3 regions of the Streptomyces chartreusis genome follow, and region 1 is predicted to be linked to each of the others. Evidence: riboswitches for the same ligand, from Rfam matches in the RefSeq annotation. Region 1 holds a riboswitch; each other region holds the start of a gene.
What was found. A riboswitch is a leader RNA that binds a small molecule or an ion and turns the genes downstream of it on or off. The one in region 1 is predicted to bind cyclic di-AMP.
Positions count from the first base shown of each region.

Region 1 (2,255 bases):
GGTTACGGCCACCCGCACGTGGCGCCGATGCCGGTCTACTGGCAGTCCTACGGCCAGGTCGAGGGGCCGATGTACGGCCCGGCGCCGTACCCCGCGTACAACCCGTACCGGACGTGACCGGGCCGGCGTACCGGGGGCGTTGACGGACTCTTTCGGACATGCCGAAAACCGGCGGTCCTGGCGTCGGGGGGTCGTCGCCAGGACCGCCGGGGATCAGACGCGATACCCGTCTCGGGGGTGGGTCAGGGGGTGAGGCCCTTGCCCTGGAGCCAGGCCATCGGGTCGATGCCGCTGGTGCTGCCGCCGGGGTGCACCTCGAGGTGGAGGTGGGCACCGGTGACGTTGCCCGTGGCGCCGACGCGGCCGATGACGTCGCCCGTGTTGACCTTCTGGCCCACGCTGACGCTGATCGAGGACTGGTGCGCGAACCAGAGCTCGGTGCCGTCGTCGAGGGTGATCTCGGTCTTGTAGCCGTAGGAGCCGTCCCAGCCGGCGAAGGTGACCGTGCCGGAGTGGATCGCCTTGATCAGCGTCCCGGTGGGGGCGGCGAAGTCGAGGCCCGTGTGGTACCCGGAGGACCAGTAGGCGCCGGCCTGACCGAACGTCGAGGTGATCGTGTACGAGGAGGTCGGCAGCGTGTACTGCTTGGCCAGCTCGGCGAGGCGCTCGGCCTCGGCCTTCTTGCGGGCCTCCTCCTCGGCGGCGGCCTTCGCGGCGGCGGCCTTGGCCTTGGCCTCCTTCTCCGCCTTGGCGGCCGCGTCGGCGGCCTCCTTCTGGGCGGCGGCGACGGCAGCGGCGGCGGCCTTGTTGTCGATCTGGTCCTGCTGGAGCTCGGCCTGGGCGATGATCCGGCTGCGCAGCGCCTCACCGGCGTCCGAGGTGCCCTGCGCGGTCTGCTCGGTGGTCTCGCCCATCGTGCTGAACGCGGTGGCCGCGTCGTCGGCGGGCTCGGAGGAGTCGTCGGAGATCAGCGGCAGGTCGGGCATGGTGATGGCGACCGGCGGCTTGCCGCTGTTCGCGCTGGCCATGCCGCCCGCGCCGACGGCGGCTATGACGCCGACGCCGAGAACCGTGGAGCTGCGGGCGAGTCCCCCGCCACGCTGCTTGGAGACGCGGTGCCTGCCACGAACGGGACGAATGGACTCCGCGGTCGGGTTCCACTCCTCGAACGGGCCCTCGTCGGTGCGGAGACGGTCGTAGCCGAAGGTGTCGGTGTCGCGTTGACTCGGCACGAACGGGGCTTGCGGAGCAGGCCGGTTGGACGCCACGTGGGCGTACTCCTTTCCTTCCTTCTCGCCTACCGGGTTAGCTGACGGGTTCGGAGCAGGAAGGTCTCCTACGCGCGTATATCAACCGTGACTTCCCGGCGATATTCGCGCGATTCACCCCAGGGTGGTGGTTCCCCGGCTCCCTTGCGGGACTCGGCGCGTGCGCACGGAGCCGCCTCTTGTGACGGCTGGGACGACCGCGCTGCGTTATCGAACGTTAATAGACGCGAGGTGCGGATTCCAAGCTGTTCCTCTTGATCATTAACGATTTTCGCCCGGACTTACGGGTCACGAGCGGCCTAAATCGGGCGAGTTGGCCAAACCTCAGAGGCCACATAGGTATTGACGGTGTGTCAGTTGTTATGCGGAGGGCTGTCGTCCGATCACCCCCGGTGACGACGATCAGGGTCGGCGCACGGCGATGAGCGCCATGTCGTCCGCCATCCCTCCACCGGAGTGACGTCGCACCTCCACCGAAAGCACACCGAGCAACGCACCCGGTTCGCGCAGCACCTCCGCGCGTCCCGCGAGGCCCGTCCCGGGGTCGTAGAACCGCCCGCCGGCGTCCCGCGCCTCGGACAGCCCGTCGGTGTACAGCAGCAGCGTGGCCCCGCCCGGGAAGCCGGCCTCGTCGGCCCGGTCGGGCCAGGTGCCGAGCTCGCCCATGCCGAGCGGCAGGGCGGGCTCGGTGGCGGGCAGCGGGCGTATGGTGCCGTCGGCGTACAGCAGCAGCGGTGCGGGATGCCCGCGGTTGACCAGGCGCACGACGGCGTCGCCGTGCGGCAGTTCGGCGAGCACGACGGTGGTGAACCCCTCGCGGGCCTCGATCCCCTCGCTCCGGGTGCGCTCGCGCGCCAGCGCCCGCTCCAGCCTCTGCGCGACCGCCTCCAGCGTGACCTCCTGCTCCGCGGCCTCCCGGAAGGCGCCGATCACGACGGCCACGGCCCCGACCGCGCCCATGCCCTTGCCCCGCACGTCCCCGACGAT
Region 1 is NZ_CP023689.1:5,182,650-5,184,904, reverse strand. Features, by position in the region: gene CP983_RS22655 (PrsW family intramembrane metalloprotease) at 1-117, shown strand, start outside; gene CP983_RS22650 (M23 family metallopeptidase) at 243-1,268, opposite strand; cyclic di-AMP (ydaO/yuaA leader) riboswitch at 1,280-1,437, opposite strand; gene CP983_RS22645 (PP2C family protein-serine/threonine phosphatase) at 1,671-2,255, opposite strand, start outside.

Region 2 (2,255 bases), 2.4 Mb from region 1:
CCTCGGCGGCACCCTCACCTCACGCCTGGACAAGGTCCTGCGCGAGGAGAAGGGCTACACCTACGGTGTGCGGGCCTTCGGTCAGGTCCTGCGCTCCGCCCCGGAGGGCACGGGCGCGGCGATGCTCGCCATCAGCGGCTCCGTCGACACCCCGAACACCGGTCCGGCCCTGGACGACCTCTGGAAGGTCCTGCGGGGTGTCGCGGCCGAGGGGCTCACCGACGCCGAGCGGGACTTCGCCGTGCAGAACCTCGTCGGGGTGGCGCCGCTGAAGTACGAGACCGCGGCGTCCGTGGCGAACACGCTGGCCGACCAGGTCGAGCAGCACCTGCCCGACGACTACCAGGCGACGCTGTACCAGCAGCTGGCCGCGACCGGCACGGTCGAGGCCACCGCGGCGGCCGTGAGTGCCTTCCCGGTGGACCGTCTGGTGACGATCCTCGTCGGCGACGCGGCCGAGATCCGGGAGCCCGTCGAGGCCCTCGGCATCGGCGAAGTCAAGGTCGTGGCGGCCGAGTAGAGGACGGGCTCGCGCCGTCCGGCGCCACGCGCGTGCAGAGGCCCTGGTGACCCTTGAGTCACCAGGGCCCCCTTATGCCCGAATTGAGGGAGAGGTTGCCTGTCTGGTCTGTGGGATGCGCTACAAAAGCCGCGATCCGTTTGGGGATTGAAAGACGCCGCGTTTAGCGTCTTCCGGGCTGTCCGTCAGGCAGTGCGCCGCGCCCGCGGCACCGGACAGCCATCGCCGAGTCCCCGTAAGGCGCGAGCCTGGGGAGCCGGGGACCCACCCGTAGTCCCTGGGGTGAATCGGACGCCCGCGCGAGTCGCGAGGGGGCCCGTAGGAGACCTTCCTGCTCCGAACCCGTCAGCTAACCCGGTAGGCGAGAGGGAAGGAAAGGACCAGCCACTTCATGGCGTTCACCTGCGCCACGGGGAAGAACCGCCCCACCGGGAAGCACCGTAGGCCCGGCCGGTTCGAGCGCACCACCGCCCGCGCGGCCGGAGTCGCCGCGCTCACCGCCACCGGAGTCGTCGGCACTCTGGCCGCCCCCGCGCTCGCCGCCGAGCCCGCCGCGGAGCAGACCGGCCTCATACCCGTCATCTCCGTCGAGAACTCCATCGCGGCCCAGATCGACGCCCAGGCCATCGCCCAGGAGCGGGCCGCCGCGGAGGCCGCCGCCGCGAAGAAGGCCGCTCAGGAGGCCGCCCGCGAGAAGGCGGCCGCGAAGGCGAAGGCGGAGCGTGAGGCCAAGGAACGCGCCGCCCGCGAGGCCGAGCGCAAGCGCCTGCTGTCGTACGTCTCCCCGATCGCCGGCTCGTACGTCTCCACCGGCTACAAGTCCGGCGGCGCCGTCTGGTCCTCCGGCAGCCACACCGGCGTCGACTTCCACGCCGCCAGCGGCACCTCCGTCCACGCGGTCGGCTCCGGCACCGTCGTCGAGGCCGGCTGGGGCGGGGCGTACGGCAACAACATCGTGATCAAGATGAACGACGGCACGTACACGCAGTACGGCCACCTGTCGTCCATCGGCGTCTCGGTCGGCCAGACCGTCACCCCCGGCCAGCAGATAGGCCTGTCCGGCGCCACCGGCAACGTCACCGGGCCGCACCTGCACTTCGAGGCCCGCACGACGCCGGAGTACGGCTCCGACATCGACCCCGTCGCCTATCTGCGCGGGCACGGCGTGAACGTCTGACGCCACCGCCGCGCACCCTCGAAGCCCCGGCTCCCCGAGCCGGGGCTTTCGTTGTTTCCGGACGTTACGCTGACCAAAAAATATCCATGGATTCCGGCTCGCCGTCGGAAATTCCGGCCGATTGCAATAGAGTCCTCGAGAACACGTCATTCGTCGACGTTTCACGGGGATTAAGGCGGAGGTCGGTCATGCGTATTCCGGCGCACTCGGTGTGCACGGCGATCCGGGACGACATCGTCGCCGGTGTCTACGAGCGCGGCAGCCGGCTCACCGAGGAACTGCTCGCCCGCCGCTACGGCGTCTCCCGTGTCCCCGTGCGCGAGGCCCTGCGCACCCTGGAGGCGGAGGGCTTCGTGGTGACCCGGCGCCACGCGGGCGCGTGCGTCGCCGAACCGACCGAGCAGGAGGCCGCCGACCTGCTGGAGATGCGCGGCCTGCTGGAACCCCTGGGCGCCTCCCGGGCCGCCCAGCGGCGCACCGAGGCCCATCTGAAGGTCCTGCGCGGCCTGGTCAGGCTGGGGCAGGAGCGGGCCAGGCGCGGGAACAGCGACGATCTGC
Region 2 is NZ_CP023689.1:2,733,487-2,735,741, reverse strand. Features, by position in the region: gene CP983_RS11375 (M16 family metallopeptidase) at 1-520, shown strand, start outside; cyclic di-AMP (ydaO/yuaA leader) riboswitch at 734-899, shown strand; gene CP983_RS11370 (M23 family metallopeptidase) at 912-1,697, shown strand; gene CP983_RS11365 (GntR family transcriptional regulator) at 1,886-2,255, shown strand, end outside.
Region 2: it holds a riboswitch for cyclic di-AMP, as region 1 does, so the genes downstream of both, CP983_RS11370 (M23 family metallopeptidase) here and CP983_RS22650 (M23 family metallopeptidase) in region 1, are expected to answer to the same signal.

Region 3 (2,255 bases), 670 kb from region 1:
CGCAGCAGATCGCCGTGGCGCAGAAGATCCTCGCGGACCAGGGGACCAAGCCGTGGGGCACGTGCGCGGTGCTCAACGGGCTCACCAAGAAGTCCGGATCGGTCGACCTCGACACCGGGGTGGAGGGCGACTCGCCCTCCGAGGTGTCCGGATCCTCCGGATTGCTCGATTCGTCCAACTCGTCCGGCTCGTCGAATTCATCTGATTCGTCAGAGGGTTCCGACTCCGACGGTTCCTCGGAGGCGTCCACGCCGTCCGGTGATCCCTCGCAGTCGGCGAGCGGCACTCCGGATGATTCGTCCGAATCGCCCGGGAAGTCCTCTTCTTCTCCGTCTTCATCGTCGAAGTCCGACAAGTCCTCGAAGTCCGATGCGTCGCCCGAGGCGACGGCGTCTCAGTCGCCGGAGGGCTCGCCCGCCGAGGCGCCTGAGGCGGACAATCAGGACAACTGGTCACAGGATGCCGGTTCCTGGAGCCTCGTCGACACCGGTTCGGTCGACGGCGAGGCCAAGGGTGCGGTCGAAGAGGTGACGAGCGGCACCGGAAAGCACCGCGGCCCCAGCGCCGAAGAGAGCGGCGCCGGCGAGGCGAGCACCAAGTCCGCCGGGCGCCACGCCTCGTACAAGGTCCGCGAGGGCGACACGCTCGCCTCCATCGCCGACTCCCTTGACCTCGACGGCGGATGGCGCGCGCTGTACCGGGCGAACGAGCAGGCCATCGGTGCCGAAGCTGACCACATCGCTCCCGGTCAGACGCTGGACGTCCCCGTCGAATAACGGGCGAACAGGGCGAAAAACAACGGCAGTTCACGTCACGTTTCGCGTTGAATGTCCGTTTTGAAAGTAGTGAGAGATAGATCTCAGAAGCCCTGATCGTCTTTGTAATTCCGCGAATCGCGTGTCTACGGTCGTGACCGCTCGCCACCAGAGCGGGCCCCTACAGCCGTCACGCCGAATCCTGCCGGCGGCCGTACGGGAACAGTCGTCGCGTCAAGCGCCGTAGGCAGGAGCGGGGGACCCAAGGTTTGCGCCGGGTCCGGCAGTTGAGGTCCTTCGGGGCCGCGCCGCCGGAACCGGCTCGGGGTGAAGTCGCGCAGCGGGAGCCGAAAGGTGCACCTGCGCGGCCGGGCAACTCAACCGGCCCGAACCCGACAGCTCACCTCGTAGGCGTCGGTGAGGGGATCCAACCATGCTGTTTTCCAGCAAGGGCAAGCACCGTCGTCCGTCCAAGGCCGCTCGCGCCATCGCCGTCGTCGGCGTCACCGGTGCCGCCGCCGTCGCCGCCCCGCTGATGGCCGCGGGCAGCGCCTCCGCCGCCACCGCCTCCGAGTGGGACGCCGTCGCCCAGTGCGAGGCCGGCGGCAACTGGTCGATCAACACCGGCAACGGCTACTACGGCGGTCTGCAGTTCTCCGCCTCCACCTGGGCCGCGTACGGCGGCACCCAGTACGCCGCCACCGCCGACCAGGCCACCAAGGCCCAGCAGATCGCGATAGGCGAGAAGGTCCTCGCGGGCCAGGGCAAGGGTGCCTGGCCGAACTGCGGCACCGGCCTGTCGAGCGCCGCGTACAACGGCTCCTCCGCCGGCTCCTCGCAGAGCACCGAGTCCACCACGCGCTCCTCCGAGCAGCAGTCGGCCTCCCGCTCCGCCGACCGCCCGGCCGCCAAGAAGAGCACCAAGACCGTCACCACCCCGACCGGCAAGAAGGTCAAGAAGGGCGACGGCGAGTACAAGGTCGCCAAGGGTGACACCCTCAGCTCGATCGCGGCCGAGCACGACGTCAAGGGCGGCTGGGAGAAGCTCTTCAAGCTGAACAAGGACATCGTCGAGGACGCCAACCTGATCTACCCCGGTCAGCAGCTGCACCTGAAGTAACAGACGGGCGACAGCTGAACCACGGCGCCTTCACATACGTGGACCTCATAGTGAGGGCGTCGTGAGGGTCACCCCCGTCCCCATGCTCCCCGCCTCGGTGCGTCTTCCCCCGTACGCACCGGGGCGGGGTTTTTTGTACCGTGTCTTTGTTCCGTTCGGAAACAATTTACTCTCGGTTCTGTCCACGGGGCGGTCGACCGCTGGTCTGATGCCCGGAGCCGGTTAGGCTCGTCTCGCAGTACCCACCGCGGACTGCGTACCCGCGTCACATCCCATGAAGGAGATGCTCGTGCCGTCCATCGACGTCGTCGTAGCCCGGGAAATCCTGGACTCCCGAGGCAATCCCACGGTCGAGGTCGAGGTCGGCCTCGACGACGGCA
Region 3 is NZ_CP023689.1:5,852,889-5,855,143, forward strand. Features, by position in the region: gene CP983_RS25705 (transglycosylase family protein) at 1-776, shown strand, start outside; cyclic di-AMP (ydaO/yuaA leader) riboswitch at 985-1,184, shown strand; gene CP983_RS25710 (transglycosylase family protein) at 1,189-1,875, shown strand; gene eno (phosphopyruvate hydratase) at 2,159-2,255, shown strand, end outside.
Region 3: it holds a riboswitch for cyclic di-AMP, as region 1 does, so the genes downstream of both, CP983_RS25710 (transglycosylase family protein) here and CP983_RS22650 (M23 family metallopeptidase) in region 1, are expected to answer to the same signal.